DNA from 4 places in the Stutzerimonas marianensis genome. Region 3 is predicted to be linked to each of the others. Evidence: predicted binding sites of a transcription regulator. Region 3 holds the regulator's gene; each other region holds the start of a gene.
The links. The regulator FliA, encoded in region 3, starts transcription of late flagellar genes. The targets are predictions, from matches to a motif close to CTAAAGTTTNNNNNNNNNNNGCCGNTAA.
Positions count from the first base shown of each region.

Region 1: a site for FliA is predicted at 4,022-4,049, ahead of MST27_RS16230 (flagellar protein MotY). Genes of this name have one in related genera too.
Region 2: a site for FliA is predicted at 1,946-1,973, ahead of MST27_RS15360 (methyl-accepting chemotaxis protein). Genes of this name have one in related genera too.
Region 4: a site for FliA is predicted at 2,500-2,527, ahead of MST27_RS11385 (methyl-accepting chemotaxis protein). Genes of this name have one in related genera too.

Region 1 is NZ_JALGRD010000009.1:34,913-40,364, forward strand. Features, by position in the region: gene MST27_RS16210 (homoserine dehydrogenase) at 1-625, shown strand, start outside; gene thrC (threonine synthase) at 704-2,113, shown strand; gene rnt (ribonuclease T) at 2,183-2,857, opposite strand; gene pyrC (dihydroorotase) at 2,854-3,897, opposite strand; gene MST27_RS16230 (flagellar protein MotY) at 4,085-4,978, shown strand; gene MST27_RS16235 (argininosuccinate synthase) at 5,063-5,452, shown strand, end outside.
Region 2 is NZ_JALGRD010000008.1:181,680-187,131, reverse strand. Features, by position in the region: gene MST27_RS15370 (PaaI family thioesterase) at 1-298, opposite strand, end outside; gene MST27_RS15365 (3-hydroxyacyl-CoA dehydrogenase) at 410-1,924, shown strand; gene MST27_RS15360 (methyl-accepting chemotaxis protein) at 2,077-3,645, shown strand; gene MST27_RS15355 (Mpo1 family 2-hydroxy fatty acid dioxygenase) at 3,739-4,269, shown strand; gene MST27_RS15350 (hypothetical protein) at 4,270-5,016, opposite strand; gene MST27_RS15345 (phospholipase D family protein) at 5,193-5,452, opposite strand, start outside.
Region 3 is NZ_JALGRD010000002.1:178,305-183,756, reverse strand. Features, by position in the region: gene flhF (flagellar biosynthesis GTPase FlhF) at 1-502, shown strand, start outside; gene fleN (flagellar synthesis regulator FleN) at 594-1,421, shown strand; gene fliA (RNA polymerase sigma factor FliA) at 1,440-2,162, shown strand; gene MST27_RS03870 (chemotaxis response regulator CheY) at 2,285-2,659, shown strand; gene MST27_RS03865 (protein phosphatase CheZ) at 2,680-3,474, shown strand; gene MST27_RS03860 (chemotaxis protein CheA) at 3,487-5,452, shown strand, end outside.
Region 4 is NZ_JALGRD010000005.1:344,246-349,697, reverse strand. Features, by position in the region: gene MST27_RS11390 (fumarate hydratase) at 1-794, shown strand, start outside; gene MST27_RS11385 (methyl-accepting chemotaxis protein) at 864-2,429, opposite strand; gene MST27_RS11380 (VF530 family protein) at 2,600-2,821, opposite strand; gene MST27_RS11375 (DJ-1/PfpI family protein) at 2,936-3,517, opposite strand; gene MST27_RS11370 (phospholipase D-like domain-containing protein) at 3,561-4,721, opposite strand; gene MST27_RS11365 (acyl-CoA dehydrogenase middle domain-containing protein) at 4,914-5,452, opposite strand, start outside.

The sequences.
Region 1 (5,452 bases), on a different contig from region 3:
CCGCCTGACCACAGCCGACGTCAACTATGCCGAGGCGCTGGGCTATCGCATCAAGCACTTGGGCGTCGCACGTAGCACCGCTGCTGGTATCGAGTTGCGCGTGCACCCGACGCTGATTCCTGCCGACCGGCTGATCGCCAACGTCAATGGGGTGATGAATGCCGTGATGGTCAACGGCGATGCCGTTGGCTCGACCCTCTACTATGGGGCGGGTGCCGGGATGGAGCCGACCGCGTCCGCCGTGGTCGCGGATCTGGTGGACGTCGCCCGCGCGCTGACCACCGATCCGAACAACCGCGTACCGCACCTGGCGTTTCAGCCCGATTCGCTGTCGGCTCACCCGATTCTGCCGATCGGCGCCTGCGAGAGTGCGTACTACCTGCGGATCCAGGCCAAGGATCATCCCGGCGTGCTGGCCCAGGTAGCGACGATCCTGTCGGAGCGAGGCATCAATATCGAGTCGATCATGCAAAAGGAAGTCGAGGAGCATGACGGCTTGGTGCCAGTGATTCTGGTGACACACCGTGTGGTCGAACAGCGCATCGACGATGCCATCGCCGCGCTTGAATCGCTGGATGACGTGGTCGGCAAGGTTGTCCGTATCCGCGTCGAGCAATTGGCTTGAGGCTGAAGGCTGAACGACAACGCTCTTCGGCCAGTCCTTCAACCTTCGATGCCCTTATCGGCTTTTGAGGCTTTATCAATGCGCTACATCAGTACCCGCGGCCAGGCACCGGCCCTGAACTTCGAAGACGTGCTGCTGACCGGGTTGGCCAGCGACGGTGGTCTCTACGTACCGGAAAACCTGCCGCGGTTCACGGTCGAGGAAATCGCGTCCTGGGCCGGATTGCCGTATCACGAGTTGGCCTTCAAGGTGATGCGCCCCTTCGTCGCCGGTAGCATCTCCGACGCCGATTTCAAACAGATTCTGGAGGACACCTACGGGGTCTTCGCCCACAGCGCGGTGGCGCCGCTGCGCCAGCTCGCCGGCAATGAGTGGGTGCTGGAACTGTTCCATGGCCCGACCCTGGCCTTCAAGGATTTCGCGCTGCAGTTGCTGGGGCGTCTGCTGGATCATGTGCTGGCCAAGCGGGGCGAGCGGGTAGTGATCATCGGTGCCACGTCCGGTGACACCGGCTCGGCGGCAATCGAAGGCTGCCGGCGTTGCGAGAACGTCGATATCTTCATCCTGCACCCGCACAACCGCGTCTCCGAGGTGCAGCGTCGCCAGATGACCACCATCCTGGGCGACAACATCCACAACATCGCCATTGAGGGCAATTTCGACGATTGCCAGGAGATGGTGAAAGACAGCTTCGCCGATCAGGGTTTCCTCAAAGGCACGCGCCTGGTGGCGGTCAACTCGATCAATTGGGCGCGGATCATGGCCCAGATCGTTTACTACTTCCACGCAGCCCTGCAGCTCGGAGGACCGGCGCGCTCGGTGGCGTTCTCGGTGCCGACAGGCAACTTCGGAGATATTTTCGCCGGTTACCTGGCGCGCAACATGGGCCTGCCGGTCAGCCAGCTCATCGTTGCCACCAACCGCAACGACATCCTGCACCGCTTCATGAGCGGCAACCGCTACGACAAGGACACGCTGCATCCCTCCCTGTCGCCGTCGATGGACATCATGGTGTCGTCCAATTTCGAGCGTCTGTTGTTCGACCTTCATGGCCGCAACGGTGCCGCCATCGCCGAGCTGATGAGCGGATTCAGGGCCAGCGGCAAACTCTCGGTCGAAGAAGAGCGCTGGGTCGAGGCGCGCCGACTGTTCGACTCGCTGGCTGTCGATGACGAACAGACCTGCAAGACGATCGCGGAGGTCTTCGCGGCGACGGGCGAACTGCTGGATCCGCACACTGCGATCGGCGTACATGCTGCGCGTGAGTGTCGCCGCAGCCTTGCCACGCCGATGGTGACGCTCGGTACGGCCCACCCGGTCAAGTTCCCCGAAGCGGTCGAGAAGGCAGGTGTGGGTAAGGCGCTCGAACTGCCCGCGCATCTTGCCGACCTGTTCGAGCGCCCGGAGCGCTGCACCGTGCTGAAGAATGACCTGAAAACCATGCAAGCATTCGTCAGCGAACATGGGAACCGAGGCAAGCCGCTGTAAACCAGCGGTAGCAACAAAAAAGGCCAGTCGCGTGACTGGCCTTTTTCTTGTGGCGGGGCGACGCGGATACTATTCGTCGAATTCTTCCCAGCCACCCATTTCCCTCCACCGATTGACGATGCCGCAGAACAGTTCGGCCGTCTTTTCGGTGTCGTACCGTGCAGAGTGCGCTTCGCGTCCATCGAAGTCGATGCCGGCGGCCTGGCAGGCTTTCGCGAGGACGGTCTGACCGTAGGCGAGGCCGGCCAGCGTCGCGGTGTCGAAACTGGAGAACGGATGGAAGGGGTTGCGTTTGATGTCGCAGCGAGCGATGGCGGCGTTCAGAAAGCCGAGGTCGAAGCTGCTGTTATGACCGACCAGGATGGCGCGCTTGCAGCCGGCTGATTTCACGGCCTTGCGCACGCTGCGGATGATCTCGTTCATCGCCTGCGCCTCGGGGACCGCCATGCGCAGCGGGTGGTCGAGCTTGATCCCGGTGAACTCCAGCGCGGCGGGTTCGATATTGGCGCCGACGAAGGGTTCCACGCGGAAGAACAGCGTGTCCTGTGGATAGAGCAGGCCTTGTTCGTCCATGCCGATGGTTACCGCGGCGATCTCAAGCAGAGCGTCCGTTGCGCAATTGAAGCCGCCACACTCCACGTCGACCACCACCGGAAGGAAGCCACGGAATCGGTTGGCCATGGGTGAGCGGGGCTTGCCGGACGGGTTGCTCTCGAGTTCGTCGTCGAACTGGTCGTCGCTCATGAGCGGGGCTCCAGACGCCACTGCAGCGTTTCGCCCGCGCGCAGCGGGACGACGACGTGTTCGCCGAAGGGCAGACTGGCGGGAACACTCCAGGACTCGCGCACCAGCGTGATGGTCTCGGTGTTGCGGGGCAGGCCATAGAAGTCCGCGCCGAAGTGGCTGGCGAATGCCTCCAGGCGATTCAGTGCACCACGCTGCTCGAACGCTTCGGCGTAGAGTTCAATGGCTGCGAAGGCGGTGTAGCAGCCGGCACAACCGCAGGCGTTCTCCTTCGCGTGCTGGGCGTGCGGCGCCGAGTCGGTTCCGAGGAAGAACTTCGGATTGCCGCTGGTCGCTGCGTCGAGCAGGGCTTCCTGATGCGTGTTGCGCTTGAGAATCGGCAGGCAGAAGAAATGCGGGCGAATCCCGCCCACCAGCATGTGGTTGCGGTTGTACAGCAGGTGATGGGCGGTGATCGTGGCGCCTACGTTATTGCCGGCGGCCTGGACGAACTGGACGGCATCGCGCGTGGTGATGTGTTCGAACACGACTTTCAGCGTCGGGAACCGCTCGGTCACACGGCTCAGTTGCTCATCGATAAAGCATTTCTCGCGATCGAAGATGTCGATCTCGGCGCGTGTGACCTCGCCATGTACCAACAGCGGCAGGCCGACCTCGGCCATGGTTTCGAGTACAGGGAAGATATTGTCGATCCGCGTGACGCCCGAGGCCGAGTTGGTCGTCGCGCCGGCCGGGTAGAGCTTGGCGGCGAAGACATAACCACTTGCCTTGGCGGTGCGGATCTCTTCAGGTTGGGTCGCATCGGTGAGGTACAGCACCATGAGCGGCTCGAACTGGCTGCCGTCCGGGCGGGCAGCAAGGATGCGCTGACGATACCCCTGCGCTTCGTTGGCATTGCGAACCGGTGGGACCAGGTTTGGCATGATGATGGCGCGCGCGAACTGGCGCGCGGCGTCTGCCACGGTGTGCGGCAGCGCTGCGCCGTCGCGCAGGTGGATGTGCCAATCGTCGGGGCGCAGGAGAGTCAGTCGGTCGGACATGCGGGGTTCCAAGGCGGTAAAACGTGCAGGAATGCTACCGGAATCGCAGAAAAAAATCGCCGCAGGCTCGGCGCCAAGCCTGGCGTGCTCGCGCTGTGCCTTGCGCCAGGGTGGTCCGGGGCGGTTCAAGTTTCCGGCGTCGGCACCGATACCTCCCTTGAATGTTCAGCCCATCGTGGAGCCTCTTGTGCGCCTGCGTCTTCTAGTTCTGGCCTGCCTGTTGGCCCCGTCGGCCAACGCCATTACCTTCCAGACCCGTCTGGAAAATGCGCAGTGGCAAGTCGAAGGCGATCAGTTCGAATGCCGCCTGAGCCAGGCCATCGCCGGCTTCGGCAAGGGCGAATTCGTCCGGCGCGCCGGCGAGCAGCCGACCTTTCGTCTGCAGTCCCCTGATCGCTGGTTCGGCACCGGGGCGGCCACGTTGTTGGCGGCTGCCGCGCCCTGGCAACCCGAGCGCAATGATCTGAACCTCGGCGTGGTCTCGGTGGCCGGTGGCGATATCCCGTTCAATAGTTCGCAGCTGCAGGCCGGGCGCCTGCTGACGGGCCTGCTCGAAGGGCGCAGCCCGGTCATTCGCCATCGAACCTTGCAGGGTGGTGATGCGCTCGAGGTGCGCCTGCTGCCGGCGCGATTCGGCAAGGCCTACGAAGATTTCAGGGTCTGCACGACCAAGTTGCTGCCGGTCAATTTCGAGCAGATCCGCCAGTCGCAGATCGGTTTCCCCGCGGGTGATATCGCGCTGGACGCGCTTGGACAGGCGAAGCTCGACATCATCCTGCAATTTCTCAAGGCCGATCCGAGCGTCAATGTCATCCAGCTCGACGGGCACTCGGACAACAGCGGCAATCGGCTGACCAACCGCGACCTGTCACGGCGTCGAGCACTTTCTGTCGAGGCCTACCTGATCGCCAATGGTGTGCCGAAGGAGCAGATCACCGTGCGCTTCCACGGTGAGCGCTATCCGCTGGTGCCCAACAGCAGCGAGGCCAATCGCGCCAAGAATCGTCGCGTCACCCTGCGGCTCGACCGAGGGCCAGCCGCCGTATCGGCCACAGCGGCGCCGACAGCGCCAGCATCCTGAGGCCAGTCGGGCCCGTGCCCCTGTAAAAGGGGCGTCGCGACCAGTAGAATTGCCGCTTTCCTTCAATCCCGGGAGTGGATGGCAATGGCCGACGTAAAGAAGGTAGTCCTGGCGTATTCCGGTGGCCTGGACACCTCGGTGATCCTCAAGTGGCTGCAAGACACCTATGACTGCGAAGTAGTGACCTTCACCGCCGATCTCGGCCAGGGCGAGGAAGTCGAGCCAGCCCGTGCCAAGGCCCAGGCCATGGGCGTCAAGGAAATCTACATTGACGACCTGCGCGAAGAGTTCGTTCGCGACTTCGTCTTCCCGATGTTCCGTGCCAATACCATCTACGAAGGCGAGTATCTGCTGGGTACCTCCATCGCCCGTCCGCTTATCGCCAAACGCCTGATCGAGATCGCCAACGAAACCGGCGCCGACGCCATCTCCCATGGCGCCACCGGCAAGGGCAACGATCAAGTGCGCTTCGAG
Region 2 (5,452 bases), on a different contig from region 3:
TGCCCACCCGCGCCGGGGCGCTGAAATTGAGGCTCATCGACAGCGTGATGGCGACCCGCCGTTGCGCCGGGTCCGCCTCCCAGGTACCGCACAGACCCATGGCGACATCCATCAGCGTGGCCATGACGCCACCGTGCAAGGTGCTGGCATTGTTCAGGTGCTGTGCCGTCAGGCTCAAACCGACGGTGGCGTGGTCGGCGCCATAGGCGAGCAGCTCGCAACCGACCTCCTGGAAGAAGCCGGTCACGGAGGCCTGGACCTGTTGCAGCGTGGCGGGACAATAATCCGATGCGGGCATGGCTTGGCGTCGCGGGTGGGTTGCGGACGAGACTGGCAGTCTTTAGGCTTCTGGTCAATTGGGTGGAATGATGTTCCGCTCTGCGGAATATGAAGTGTAACCGGAGGCGGCATGAACATTCGCATCGGCATCATCGGTTCTGGCGCCATGGGGCGCGGCATCGCACAGCTGTTCGCTAGCGCCGGCCATCAGGTCTGGCTGCATGATAGCCGCCCCGAAGCCATCGATCAGGCGTTGCAGTTCAACCGTGAGTTGCTCGAGCGCAGTGTCGCCAAGGGGCGGATGACCGCCGAGACGTTGGAAGCCGTGGTCGCGCGCATGCAGCCAGCCCACCGTCTTGACGAACTGGCCGGCTGCGACCTGCTGATCGAGGCGATCGTCGAGGACCTCGAGGCCAAGCAGCGGCTGTTTGCCGAGCTCGAGCGTCTGGTGTCCGTCGAGGCAATTCTGGCAACCAACACCTCGTCGCTGTCCGTCACCCGTATCGCCAGCGCCTGCGCACATCCAGAGCGCGTGGCCGGGTTCCACTTCTTCAACCCCGTCCCGCTGATGAAACTGGTCGAGGTCGTGCGCGGCGAGCGGACCGCGGCGATGGTGGTCGACCGTCTCGTGCAACTGGCCGAGCATGCCGGGCATTTCCCCGCCGTAACCCCCGACACGCCCGGCTTTATCGTCAATCATGCGGGTCGAGCCTACGGCACCGAAGCGCAGCGCATCCTCAGCGAAGGCATCGCGACGCCCGAGCAGATCGACCGGATCCTGCGCGACGGGCCAGGCTTTCGCATGGGCCCGTTCGAGCTGTTCGACCTGACCGGCCTGGACATTTCGCATGCCGTGATGGAGTCGGTGCACGACCAGTTCTACCAGGACCCGCGCTATACGCCTTCGTACCTGGCGGCGCAGCGTGTTGCGGCGGGGTTGCTCGGGCGCAAGACCGGCCAGGGTTACTACCGCTACGAGAGCGGCCAACAGCTGCGCAGCCCCGAGCCGCAGCACGAACCGGTTCGGCTGGACCGCCCGTTCTGGCTCGACAGCCTCGACCCCGAGCTGCGCGGGCGTATCGGTGCCGTGCTGCAGCAAGCCGGTGCAGTGCTGGAAAGCGGCGAAGCGCCTACCGAACGGGCGATTTGCCTGATCACGCCGCTGGGCGAGGATGCCAGCCAGCGCATTGCGCGCCTCGGGCTGCCGGGCCAGCGGACCCTGGCGCTCGATTGTTTCAGCGACCTCGACAAGCGCCGAGTGCTGATGCGTCAGCCGGCACTCGACCCGGCGCTGGAGGCACAGGCACGCCAGGCGTTGAGCTGCGATGGCGTGCCGGTGGAGGTCATCAACGACTCGCCCGGTTTCGTCAGCCAGCGGGTCATCGCCAGCATCGTCAACCTGGGGTGCGAAATCGCTCAGAAGGGCATCGCCAGCCTGCCGACACTCGACCGTGCCGTACAGGTCGCACTGGGGTATCCGAAGGGGCCGCTCGGGTTCGCCGAGCACTACGGCCCCGCGCGCATTCTTGGCGTCCTCGAAGGCCTGCAGCAGTGTTACGGGCAGGAACCGCGCTACCGGCCCAGCCCCTGGCTGCGCCGCCGGGTGCAGCTCGGATTGCCGTTGGCTACGCCGGACGCTCCTTAGGCCGATGCACGCCGCGGGGCATTAAAGGTTGGCGAGCGGCGGCCGCTAAGCTGTCATCCTGTCTTGTTCGCCCTGCGACCAAAGGATGGCTGCCGCTGTCCGGGCGAGGTGCTACAAGACGGTCCATACCGACACACAACAAGAGGCCATCCATGCGCCCTGCCTTCCGCCGTCATCGCTGGGCCTGCCTGCTTCATGCGGGTGCCCTGATCGCGCTGCTGCTGTTCCATACCTGGATGGCGCTGCCCTTCGCGCTCACCGCCGTGTCCGTTCTGCTGTTGGCCCTGTGGCCTTGGCTGGGGCCGTGGCGCGGTCAACTGGGGGAGACGCCGAACGCTGGAGCGAACGGCGACGGCTTTACCGATCTGAGCCGGACCTTGTCTCGACATACCTGCCACAACGCCCTGTCGGCGGCGCAGGTTTCCTTCAGCGCCGAACAACTCGCGGCGCGGCTGACATCCCAATTGGCGGCCATCGGCGAGATTGCCGACGGCGCCCAGGCGATGACCGAGACCGAGCAGCAGAGCGCAGACCGGGCGCGCCACGCGCTCGACGCCGCCCAGGCGGTGCGCAGCCGCAGCGACAGTGGGCGTGCCGACCTGCTGCAGGCCATCGAGCGGATGCAGCAGCTCAGTGCCCAGACGCAATCCAGCCGCGAGCTGCTGGACGGCCTGTCGGCGCGCACCGAGGAGATCCGCCAGATCACCGACGTGATCCAGTCCATTGCCAGTCAGACCAACCTGCTTGCGCTTAACGCTGCCATCGAGGCGGCGCGCGCCGGTGAGGCCGGGCGGGGCTTTGCCGTTGTCGCCGATGAAGTGCGCAACCTGGCGGGCCGCACCAGCAGCGCGACAGAAGAAGTGGGGCGGATGGTCGGTGACATTCGCGAGCAGAGCCAGGCGGTTGTCAGCCACATCCACCGCCAGGCACAAGCGCTCGATGAGGCGGCGCAGCAGATCGCGACCACCGGCAGTCAGCTGACCGGCATCGCTGAACTGGCCGTCGACGTCGAGACGCAAGTGGCCGAAATCACCGCTGGCACCGCCAGTAACCATGAACGACTGGCGCAGCTTTTCGTCGCGCTGGAACAGTTGCGCAGCGACGCGCTGGACAGCGAAACGCAGACCCGGCAGCTGGAAAAGGCGGCGGAGAATCTCGTCGGCCAGGCCGAGGCCGTCAGCGAACAGCTGGCCGAGGTCCAACTCGATGCCTATCACCAGCGTATCTTCGACCTGGCCCGCGAAGGCGCCGCCGCCATTGCCGCTCGATTCGAGGCGGACCTGGCCGCCGGCAGGCTGACCGTCGAGGACCTGTTCGATCGCAACTACCAGGCCCAGCCTGGTACCGACCCGGTGCGCTACCACACCCGTTTCGATCGCTACGCCGACCAGGTGCTGCCGGACATCCAGGAGCCGCTGCTGGGGCAGAACGAGGCGCTGATCTACGCCATTGCGACCACCCCGGACGGCTACGTGCCCACGCATAACCGCGCCTTCAGCCAGCCGCCGACGGGTGATCCGGCGGTCGATCGGGTGCGCAGCCGCAGCAAGCGGTTGTTCAACGACCGCACCGGCGGCCGATGCGGCAGTCACCAGCGCAAGGTGCTGCTGCAGACCTACAGCCGTGACACCGGCGAGTTGATGCACGACATTTCTGTTCCGATCACGGTCCTCGGTCGGCACTGGGGCGGCTTGCGCCTGGGCTATCGACCCGAGCCCTGAGATGGCACAAGCGCCCTGCTGTTTGGCGGGGCGCGGCGATGGCTGGCCGCGTGCGGCTGGCTACACTCGTAGGCAGGCCAACTGGAGTGCGCCATGAAGACCCTCACCGACCACCTTGCTCAATACGCGGCCTACCACCGCGACCCGCGCAATCTGCTCAGCCATTTCATCGGCATCCCCATGATCGTGCTGGCGGTGGCGATCCTGCTGTCCCGCCCAGGTGCCGAGCTCCTCGGCTTCTGGCTCAGCCCGGCCGTGTTGGCGGCGGCGGTGGCGATCCTCTTCTATCTGCGACTCGACCTGCGCTACGCCGTGCTGATGGCGCTGGTGCTGGCGCTATGCGTCTGGGTGGGCGCGGGGCTCGCGCAGCGGCCGACGGGTGTGTGGCTAGGCGCGGGACTCGGGCTGTTCGTGGTCGGTTGGGCGATTCAGTTCGTCGGACACTATTTCGAGGGCCGCAAGCCCGCATTCATCGACGACCTTAGCGGGCTGATCATCGGGCCGCTGTTCGTCGCGGCGGAGCTGGGGTTCATGCTGGGGCTGCGTGAACCCTTGCGGCAGGCCATCGAGGCGCGGGTCGGGCCCGTGCGGCCGCGTCCGCTTGGGCCGACTGCGCAGCGCTGATCAGCGGGACAGCGCCATCCACTGCTCGCTCAGGCCACGCGCATGGCGGTCAACCATGATCGGCGCGAAGGGGCGCCCCGAGGCGGTGTTGAAGCTGTTGTTGCCACTGTTCATGTCTTCCAGCGCGACCTTGAGAAAGCTCCAGCGCGCCTTCAGCTTGGCGATGGCCGGGTCGGACTTGCCATCCAACGCCGCGAGTTGCGTGTCGATCGCGGGCACCAGGCGCCGTTCATCCTGGCCGAGGTAGGTATCCGGTTGCTCGCGCGCCGTTTCGAACGAGCCGACATAGGCGCGGCTGAGGTATTGCACGGTGAGGTACTCGACCTTCGCCGGCAGCTCGGCATGCGCGTCGGCCCCTTGCTGGCTGCGCACGGCGGTTAGGAAGTCGCGTAGCGCCTTGCTCATCTCCAGCGGCCAGCCCCAGGGCATGTCGTCTTCTTCGCGACCAAAGGCGGCGCCCTCTCGCAGAAGCGTCTGCAGCGCCTGGTGGCGCTCGAGCAGTTCAGGGCTCGCATCGGGGAACGCGCTGACCGTCGCGGCGAGTGTCTGCAGATCCTGCTCCATCCGTGCCAGATGACTTTTCTGAAAGCCTTCGCCGCGATACAGCAGCAGGCTGCTGGTGGCGCGGTTGGCGTGGATCTGCATCCCTTCGAGGGCGGCGAACGACTGGGCCTGGGCCGGGTTGATCAGGGCCGAAAAGCAGCCGATCAGGAAGGTCACCATCCATATCCATTTGCGATGATGCATGTCGCGCTCCTTTTTATTCTTATAGAGCCAGGTGCCGGTGGCCGGCATCACCACTCCAGCCTAGCCAGCGCCGAGGCGCGAGCTATCACACCAAAGAATGAAAACAAGCGAAACGGCGTATCACCGGTCTATCTTGGCCGAAGCGTCGTGAAACCGGGGCTGAGCGCCGGTGTCGCCTAGAGCATGCGCTCCAGGCCGATGACCCGGCTGATCCAGGCATTGAAGCGGCGCCAGGCGCCGCCGGGTTCGCGGGTCAGCACGCGCTGCTGCCCCTCGTCTTCGGCTATCCAGACCAGGCGCTGCGCACCGCTCCGCTCGGCCAGACGAACCTCGTAGCTGACGGCCGGCGAGGTACCCTCCAGTGTCAGCCGCTGGACTTCGCTGGCCAGTTCCGGGCTGTCGACGAGAATGCCGACTTCCGTGTTCCAGAGAATCG
Region 3 (5,452 bases):
TATCCTCAACGTGCCGGTGATCCAGATCGACCCGAGCCAGCCGCTGAGCAAGAGCCTGGAGCCGGTCGCGCGCAAGCGGCTGATCCTGCTCGACACCGCCGGTCTGCCGGCGGGCGATCCGATGATGCGCCTGCAGCTTCAGGCATTGGCCGATCGGGGCGTGCGTTCGAAGAACTATCTGGTGCTCGCGGCGACCAGCCAGAGCCAGGTGCTGAAGGCGGCCTGGCATCACTACCGGCCTTGCGGGCTGGCGGGCTGCATCCTGACTAAACTTGACGAGGCGGGTACTCTGGGCGACGTGCTCGGGCTGACCATCAGCCAGCATCTACCGATTGCCTACCTCGCCGACGGTCCGCGCATTCCAGAGGATCTCCAGCTGCCACGGACGCATCAACTGGTCAGCCGGGCGGTGAGTCTGCAATCCGAAGAGTCGCCCAGCGAGGAAACGATGGCTGACATGTTCTCCGGCCTGTACAACGGATCTTCGCGGAGGGCGGGATGAACAGGGCGCTGCGTGAGAGCGAAACACTAGACGCGTTCGGGCTGAACGCATCGATGGCCTGCGGGCCCCAGCAAGATATAGGCGTTTGATGATGGGTATTCATCCCGTACAGGTTATTGCAGTGACCGGCGGCAAAGGTGGCGTCGGCAAGACCAACGTATCGGTCAATCTTTCCTTGGCGCTGGCCGACCTCGGTCGGCGTGTCGTGCTGCTCGACGCCGACCTTGGCCTGGCCAACGTCGACGTGCTGCTCGGCTTGACGGCCAAGCGCACCCTGGCGGACGTGATCGCCGGTGACTGTGATCTGCGCGATGTCATGATCCAGGGGCCGGGCGGCGTGCGCATCGTGCCCGCCGCGTCCGGCACGCAAAGCATGGTGCAGCTGTCGCCGATGCAGCATTCCGGTCTGATTCAGGCCTTCAGCGAAATCGGCAACGACATCGACGTGCTGATCATCGATACGGCCGCCGGCATCGGCGACGGTGTCGTGAGCTTCGTGCGGGCGGCGCAGGAGGTCCTGCTGGTCGTCACCGACGAGCCGACGTCGATCACTGACGCCTACGCGCTGATCAAACTGCTCAACCGCGACTACGGCATCAGCCGGTTCCGGGTGCTGGCGAACATGGCGCACGCCCCGCAGGAAGGACGCAATCTATTCGCTAAGCTGACCAAGGTGACTGAACGTTTTCTTGACGTCGCCCTGCAGTACGTCGGCGCGGTTCCCTACGACGAGGCGGTTCGCAAGGCCGTTCAGAAACAGCGCGCGGTCTACGAGGCCTACCCGCGAGCCAAATGCTCGCTGGCGTTCAAGGCCATCGCGCAGAAGATCGACACCTGGCCGCTGCCGGCGAACCCGCGTGGCCACCTTGAGTTCTTTGTGGAGCGCCTGGTCAGGCCCACCGCAAACGCACACGACTGACAGCGGCTGGAATCGGTTATGTACAACACCAAAGTGGCTAAAGACTCCCAGTACCAGCTCATCGAGCAGTACGCCCCGCTGGTCAAGCGCATCGCTTATCACCTGCTGGCGCGGCTGCCGGCCAGCGTGCAGGTCGACGATCTGATGCAGGCCGGCATGATCGGCCTGCTCGAGGCGTCGAAGAAGTACGACTCCGGCAAGGGGGCGAGTTTCGAGACCTACGCGGGCATTCGCATTCGTGGCGCCATGCTCGACGAGGTCCGCAAGGGCGACTGGGCGCCGCGTTCGGTGCACCGCAATTCGAGGATGGTGAGCGAAGCGATACGCGCAATCGAGGCCAGAACCGGACGCGACGCTAAAGATCATGAGGTTGCGGCCGAACTTAAATTGAGTCTCGATGAGTACTACGGCATTCTGGGCGACACCCTGGGCAGCCGCCTGTTCAGCTTCGATGATCTGCTGACCGAAGGCGAGCACGGGGAGTTCGGTGAAGATGCCGCCAGTGCACATCCGGAACCGTCTCGTGATCTCGAGGACGAGCGTTTCCAGCAGGCCCTGGCCGATGCGATCGCCAATCTGCCCGAACGTGAAAAGCTGGTGCTGTCGCTGTATTACGACGAAGAGTTGAATTTGAAGGAAATCGGCCAGGTTCTGGGCGTCAGCGAGTCACGGGTCAGTCAGCTGCACAGCCAGTGTGCGGCGCGCCTGCGGGCCCGTCTCGGCGAATGGCGCGCTCGATAGGTCGGTTCTCAAGAAAACGCGAATAGAAACTGCTCTGGGCGAGCTTCATGAACGAAGCCCGCAACAGACCCTGAGCAGGTTCTGGGATTTCGGGATTTACGGAGGTGTACTTGGACAAGAACATGAAAATCCTCATCGTCGACGACTTTTCGACGATGAGACGGATCATCAAGAACCTCTTGCGCGATCTGGGCTTCACCAACACCGCCGAGGCGGATGATGGCACCACTGCACTGCCTATGCTCAAGAGCGGCAGTTTCGATTTCCTCGTCACTGACTGGAACATGCCCGGCATGAGCGGCATCGACCTGCTGCGCGCGGTGCGTGCGGACGACCGCCTCAAGCACCTGCCGGTGCTGATGGTGACGGCCGAGGCCAAGCGTGACCAGATCATCGAGGCCGCGCAGGCCGGTGTTAACGGGTACGTGGTCAAGCCGTTCACGGCTCAGGTACTCAAAGAGAAAATCGAGAAGATCTTCGAGCGCGTCAACGGCTGAAGTAACGCCGCGAGGGCACTATGACGCAAGCAGACCAAAGCCTGGCGGAGTTCGAAGCGACGCTCAAGGCTCACGCACCCCAATTGATCGAAAGCCTCCAGCAGGGCCGATTCGAAGAAGCGGCCCAGATGTTCAACGAGCTCAACCAGGCTCGGAACCAGGGGCTGTATCAGGAAGTCGGCAAGCTCACCCGGGAACTGCACAACGCCATCGTCAAACTGGAGATGGACACCTGTGCGACGGGGGGCGACCCGTCCCCGATCACCGATGCAACCGACCGGCTGTCTTATGTCGTGGAAATGACGGAGAAGGCGGCCAACCGGACCATGGACCTCGTCGAGGAATCCGCGCCGTTGGTCAACTACGTCAGCTACGAGGCACAGAGCCTGACCGCCGATTGGCAGCGCTTCATGCGCCGCGACATGAATGCCGAGCAGTTTCGTGACCTGGTCAAGCGGCTCGATCAGTTCCTGCAGCGGACCATGAACGACGGGACCCAGCTGTCGGAGAACCTCAGCGAGATCATGCTTGCTCAGGATTTCCAGGACCTGACCGGTCAGGTGATCAAGCGAGTCACGCGACTGATCACCGAACTCGAAAGCAACCTGCTCAATCTCGTGCTGATGGCCGGCCAGGTCGATCGCGTCGCGGGTATCCAGCACGACCGCGAAGAGCTGCGCGCAGAGCAGGAACGAAAAAAACTAGAAAAAGGCCCTTCCCACGGTGAAGGTCCGCAGATGCATGCCGATATACGTGAGGATGTCGTATCCGGGCAGGACGATGTCGACGATCTGCTTTCGAGCCTGGGCTTTTAGGGGATGTGAAATATGAGCTTCGACGCCGATGAAGAAATCCTCCAGGATTTCCTGGTAGAGGCCGGCGAGATTCTCGAACTATTGTCAGAGCAACTGGTGGAGCTGGAGAGCAGCCCCGATGACGCAGCCTTGCTCAATGCGATTTTTCGCGGGTTCCATACGGTAAAGGGTGGTGCGGGTTTCCTCCAGTTGCATGAACTGGTCGAGTGCTGCCACATCGCCGAAAACGTCTTCGACATCCTGCGCAAGGGTGAGCGTCGCGTCGACTCGGAATTGATGGACGTCGTGCTGCAGGCACTGGACTCCGTCAACGAAATGTTCAGTCAGGTGCGTGAACGTACCGCGATTACGCCTGCCACGCCGGAGCTGCTGGCGGCACTGTCGCGCCTGGCCGAGCCGGCTTCTGCTGCGCCGGCCGCTGCCGAACCGGTTGCCGTGGCGGCCGAGCCCGCCCCCGAGCCTGTGAACGCGGACAGCGAGTTCGAGCAGTTCCTCGGCGCACTCGACGAGGCAGCGGAGGCCCCGGCCGCGGCTAGCGGTGATGAGATCACCGACGAAGAATTCGAATCGCTTTTGGATCAGTTGCACGGCAAAGGCCAGTTTGCGACCGCGACCGGCACCGAACCGTCCGCCGAGGCAGTGTCTACGTCCGCCCAGCCGGCCAGCGATGAAATCACCGACGAGGAGTTCGAAGCGCTGCTGGACCAGTTGCATGGCAAGGGTCAGTTCGCCGAGGCGCCCCAGGCGTCGGCTACCCCGGTCGAACCCGAAGCTGCAGCGCCGGCCGGGGACAACATCTCCGACGACGAATTCGAGGCATTGCTCGACCAGCTCCACGGCAAGGGCAAGTTCGAACCTGAAGTAGTCGCCACCGCTCCGACCGCGAAGGCCGCGGTCAAGCCAGCGGCCGCCGCGTCGGACAAACCGGTTGAAAAGGCCGCTCCAGCCAAGCCGGCCGCGTCTGCCGCGCCCAGCAAACCTGCGGCAGCGCCGGCGCCGGAGAAGCCGGTCAGCGAGGCGGAAACCACCGTGCGCGTGGACACGGCGCGGCTCGACGAAATCATGAACATGGTGGGCGAGCTGGTACTGGTCCGTAACCGCCTGGTCCGCCTGGGTTCCAACAGCGGCGATGAAGCCATGTCCAAGGCCGTGTCCAATCTGGATGTGGTCACGGCCGACCTGCAGAGCGCGGTGATGAAGACGCGCATGCAACCGATCAAGAAGGTGTTCGGCCGTTTCCCGCGCCTGGTTCGCGATCTGGCGCGCAGCCTGAAGAAAGAAATCAACCTGGAGCTCGTCGGCGAAGAGACCGACCTGGACAAGAACCTCGTCGAGGCACTGGCCGATCCGCTGGTGCACTTGGTGCGCAACGCCGTCGACCACGGCGTCGAGACGCCCGAAGAGCGGGAAGCCGCCGGCAAGCCGCGCACCGGACGTGTGGTGCTGTCCGCCGAGCAGGAGGGCGACCACATCCTTCTGCAGATTACCGACGACGGCAAGGGCATGGATGCCAACATCCTGCGTGCCAAGGCGGTGGAGAAGGGCATGCTGGACAAGGATGCCGCCGATCGCCTGAGCGATCTGGAGTGCTACAACCTGATCTTCGCTCCGGGATTCTCGACCAAGTCGGAGATCTCCGACGTGTCGGGGCGCGGTGTTGGGATGGACGTGGTCAAGACCAAGATCTCCCAGCTCAACGGCACGGTCAACGTGTTCTCCACCAAGGGGCTGGGCTCGCGCGTCGTGATCAAGGTCCCGCTGACTCTGGCGATCATGCCGACCCTGATGGTGATGCTGGGCAACCAGGCGTTCGCCTTCCCGCTGGTCAGCGTCAACGAAATCTTCCACCTCGACCTGTCGCGCACCAATGTGGTCGACGGGCAGGAAGTCGTCATCGTGCGTGACAAGGCCCTGCCGCTGTTCTACCTCAAGCGCTGGCTGGTTCAGGGCGCCGAGCACGAGGAGCAGCGCGAGGGGC
Region 4 (5,452 bases), on a different contig from region 3:
GTGCCCAGGGCCTGGGCGGTCTGACCACGGTCCTCGACGTGAAGATCATGGATTACCCGACCCACGCCGCCTCGCTGCCGGTGTGCATGATCCCCAACTGCGCGGCCACCCGCCATGCGCACTTCGTGCTCGACGGCTCCGGCCCGGCCAGCCTCGAGGCACCGCCGCTGGACGCCTACCCGGAAATCGTCTGGGAAGCCGGCCCGAGCGCCCGTCGCGTCAACCTCGACACCGTCACCCCGGAAGAAGTGCTGAGCTGGAAGCCGGGCGAGACGCTGCTGCTCAACGGCAAGATGCTCACCGGCCGCGACGCCGCCCACAAGCGCATGGTGGACATGCTGAACAAGGGCGAAGAGCTGCCAGTGGACCTCAAGGGCCGCTTCATCTACTACGTCGGCCCGGTCGATCCGGTCGGCGATGAAGTGGTCGGCCCGGCCGGCCCCACCACCGCCACCCGCATGGACAAATTCACTCGCCAGATCCTGGAAAGCACGGGCCTGCTGGGCATGATCGGCAAGTCCGAGCGCGGCCCGATCGCCATCGAGGCGATCAAGGACAACAAGGCCGTGTACCTGATGGCGGTCGGTGGCGCCGCCTATCTGGTCGCCCAGGCGATCAAGGCGTCGAAGACCATCGCCTTCCCGGAGCTGGGCATGGAAGCGATCTACGAGTTCGACGTGAAGGACATGCCGGTGACCGTGGCGGTCGACACCAACGGCGAGTCGGTTCACACCACGGGCCCGCAAATCTGGCAGAAGAAGATCGCCGAGAGCCTGGCCGTCGAAGTGCAGTAACTCGACGATAAGCGGTACCGCAAAAAAAGCCCGGCCATTGGCCGGGCTTTTTTGTTTGCGGGCATGCGCTCAGCGGTTGAAGCGCTCGACCAGCGCACGCAAGCCACGCGCGGCGCCCTCCAGCTCGCGGCCACGCTGCATGGTCAGCTCCGCCTTGCTCACGTTGCTGTCGGTAGTAACGGCGATGCTGGTGACCTGGCGGGCGATGTCCTCGGCCACGTGGGCCTGCTCGTCGGCCGCAGCAGCCATCTGCTGGCTCATTCCGGTGATGCGATTGACCGCGTCGCGGATGCCCTGCAGTGCTTGCTGCGCTTCGATGACCTGCGCCAATCCCTGGGTCGCCTCCTTGTCACCGACCTGGGCGATAGCGACCGCTTCGTCGGCCTTGCTCGTCAACGACTGGATGATGGCCTGGATCTGCTGGGTGGAATCGCGGGTCTTGCTGGCCAGCGCACGCACCTCGTCCGCCACGACGGCGAATCCCCGGCCCTGCTCACCGGCACGCGCGGCTTCGATCGCGGCGTTGAGCGCCAGCAGATTGGTCTGCTCGGCGATGCTCTGAATCATGCCGGCCGCGGACATGATCTGCTGGGTCTCGCCGGCCAGCTCATTCACCGCATTGCCGATGTTGGTGACCGTCCGGGCCAGCATCTCCATGGCCTGGCGCGAGCTCGAGGCGACGCGATCGCCGTCGTCAGCCAGCGCGTTGGCCGTGGTGGCTTCCTCGGCGGTCTGCTGGACATGGCTCGCGACTTCAGTGATCGAGGCCGTCATCTCGGTGACAGCGGTGGCAGTCATGTCGGTTTCGCCGCGCTGTTGACGCAGGTCGTTCTCGGTCTGGCTGGCGAGGGTATAGGTCTCAGCCGAGGCGCTGGCAACCTGGCCGGCGAGGTCCGAGAGCCGGGTCAGCGCGGTGCGCAAGCGCGCATCCTCACTGACCAGCGCCATTTCGAGCCGAGCGGCATTTCCGTAGTTCTGCGTATAGGTCAGGGCGACGACGGGGTCGGTAAAGGCCTCTGGCACGCGGTCGAGTATCTGTTGCAAGCGCCGCTCCGACGCGAAATGACAGCTCAGGCCCAGCGCGAAGAACAGCCCCAGCAGCGCGACGAACTCTACGGCCGGTGGCAGCCAGAACATGCCCGCCGCAGCGACCAGCGACGCCCCGACCGGCAGCGCCAGCATCTTGGCCCAGCCCGTGATGCGACGACCGAGGGACACGGCCGGCTGACCGGCACGCAGCCGCTCGTACAACGCACTGGCCTGGGCGACCTGCTCGGCGGTCGGCTTGACCCGCACCGACTCGAAGCCGGTGAGCTTGCCATCGTCGAGAATGGGCGTGACGTAGGCGCTGACCCAGTAGAAATCGCCGTTCTTGCAGCGGTTCTTGACCACGCCCATCCAGCTTTTCCCGGCTTTCAGGTAGCCCCACATGGCCTCGAAGACGACCGGCGGCATGTCCGGATGGCGTACTAGGTTGTGAGGGCTGCCGATCAGCTCCTCGCGCGAATAGCCGCTGATCGAGACGAACTCGTCGTTGCAATAGAGGATCTTGCCATGCGTGTCGGTCGCAGAGATCAGTCGTTGATGCGCCGGAAAACTCCGCTCTGTGTTACTTACCGGGCCATTGTTTCTCATCGTCGCGATCCCCGTGATGGCGATTTAATTCTCATAGACTCGCCGGTCACGGCGAATTGAACTGCTAAGAGAATCGGACGCTACGGGGTTAACTTGAGTTGTCCGCCAAGAAATTTAACGGGCTCCAGACCAACGAGCTGCCAGGCATTCCGCGGGGGCTACCAGAAGCATTAGCGCGCCGCGCGCCGAGCCTCGAGATAGAGCGCTTCGACCTTTGCCCGGGCCCAGGGCGTCTTGCGCAGGAACTTCAGGCTGGACTTGACGCTGGGCTCGTTGTGAAAGCAGCGGACGTCGATCCGCTCGGCCAGCCCCGCCCAGCCGAAGCGCGCGTGCAGGTCGATCAGGATGGCTTCCAGCGTGATGCCGTGAAGGGGGTCGTTTGGTGAGGGCATGGCTGTGCTCTGCAGGGAAACGGATCGCCGAACTCCGTCGAGCGGCCATGCGAAGCGCCGCACCACCGCCACGGTTCCGGCATGGCCTGAAGCGGTCGCCTCAGGCCAGGCATCTTACAGGCTGATGCGGGTGCCGAGCACGTCGAGGAAGGCTGCCAGCCAGCTCGGATGCGCCGGCCAGGCCGGCGCGGTGACCAGGTTGCCATCCGTATGCGCCTTGTCGACGCCGATCTCGACGAAATCGCCCCCGGCCAGTTTCACTTCGGGTGCACAGGCCGGATAGGCGCTGCACGCACGCCCCTGAAGCACACCCGCGGCGGCGAGCAGCTGCGGGCCGTGACAAACGGCGGCGATCGGCTTCTTCGCTTCGTCGAATGCGCGCACCAGTGCGATCACACGCTCATCGAGCCGCAGGTATTCAGGTGAACGTCCACCCGGCACGACGAGGGCGTCATAGTCCTCGGCGCGTACGGCATCGAAATCGAAATTGAGGGCGAAATTGTGGCCCGGCTTCTCGCTGTAGGTCTGGTCGCCTTCGAAATCGTGAATGGCGGTTCGCACGGTGTCGCCGGCCTTCTTGTCCGGGCACACGGCATGGACGCTGTGCCCAACCATCTGCAGCGCCTGGAAGGGCACCATGGTTTCGTAGTCTTCGACATAGTCGCCAACCAGCATCAGGATCTTTTTCGCAGCCATGAGAACACTCCTCTTCGGTTGAATGAATCGCCGCCAGACAGGGCTAGCCGCTTCGATTGAAGATGTTGATCACCAGCCGGTCGAGCAGCCCCCACAGTCGCTGATACATCCGCTGACGCAGCGGACGCGCGTGCCAACGCTGCAAATCGATCTCCCGGCTCTGCTCGAAGTCGCACTCGAAGCTGTGCGCCACGGCGGCGCTCAACTGCGCGTCGACCGCTTCGAGATTGGCCTCCAGGTTCCAGCGCAGGTTCCAGTGATCGAAATTGCACGAGCCGACGCTCACCCAGTCGTCGACGAGCACCATCTTCAAGTGCACGAAGTGTGGTCGATATTCGAAGATTCGCACGCCCGCGCGCAGCAGGCGTGGGTAATAGCGCTGCCCCGCATAGCGGATCGAGGGGTGATCGGTGTTGCGACTGGTCAGCAACAGGCGCACCTCGACCCCGCGACGCGCCGCGCGCATCAATTCGCGCCGAACCCGCCCAGTCGGCAAGAAATAGGGGGTCGCCAGGAATATGCGTCGCTCGGCGCGCCGCAGCTGACGCAACAGACTGTAGAGGATGTCCCGATGCTGACGTGCCGCGGCATAGGCGACACGACCGGCCCCGTCGCGTACATCGGGGCGGGCTGGAATCTTCGGCAAGCGCTGGGGCAAGGGCATCTGCCAGACCCGGCGCTTGAGACATTGCGCCCACTGCGTCTCGAACAGGCGGCGCCAGTCAGCGACCAGCGGCCCGCTCACCTCCACCATCACCTCATGCCAGTGATTTTCCGGCTGCTGCGGGTTCCAGAACTCATCGGTCACACCGGCACCGCCGACGAAACACCAGGTGTCGTCGATCAGGATCAGCTTGCGATGATCGCGGTGCAGGTTGCGGAATTTCAGCCGCAACCGCAGCGGATTGTACTGGCGCAGATCGACCCCCGCGTCGCGCAGACGTTGGCGGGAACGCTGACCGAGCTTCAAACAGCCGAAACCATCGAACAGGCAGCGGACCTGCACGCCCCGCTCCGCCGCGGCGACCAGCGATGCGATCACGCGCTCGGCGCACAGGCCGTCCTCGACCAGATAAAGCTCGATGTCAACGCTTCGTTCGGCCTCGTCGATACGCTGAAGAATGCGCGGAAAGAACTGGGGGCCGTCCACTGAGAGGTGAAACCGGTTGCCGTGCTGCCAGGAAAAGACTTCCCCGTTCTTCATCAAGGCTGCCGACGTGGGCGCAGCAGCCTGATGCGATTCAGGCAGAGGGGGCGTGAAGCGAGAAGACATTCGGTTCCTTGTCCCGGCGGGACGGCGTTCGCGTTACGTTAGCGGACCTTCGGCATGGCGCCCAGTGCGATCATGCACGCCCCTTAGGCGCACGGACGCCTGCCGGAGTTCCACCTCGGCGTCTCAGTCTTCCGGCGCCCCGAACGCCGCCACCGCCTGTGCCAACCGTCGAGCCTGAGCGGCGCGTGCCAGGTCGAGAATGCGCCGATCGCGCTGCCACAGACGTGCCCAGTGCGGCGGGCCACTCGCCAGCGCGGCGTCCAGGCTCGGTTGCAGCGCCTCGAACTGCGCCTGAATCCCGGCCAGCAACAGATGCGTCGCCGGTGCCGAGGGCGACAGCGTGGCCACCTCCGCCGCGGCGGGCAGCAATCCCAGCAACCGCAGCTGCAGGTCCTGCGGCCATCGGCACTCCAGGGCGAGCCCATGGAGCCAGCTGACGAGCGCAGCGAGCACATGAAGATCCTCGAGCGTGCGAAAGGGTTTGATGAAGTCATCCCAACCGTCCCCCTCAAGGACTTTGGCCGGGGCGTGGTCCAGCCGCAGGCGGGCATGGGGAATGTCCGGCACCAGCGGCAGCGGTGCAACGGGCTCGAGCGTCACGCCAGCGGCACCGGTCTCGACCAGATACAGGCTCAGCCGCGGCGAGTGCCCCGGAGCCTCAT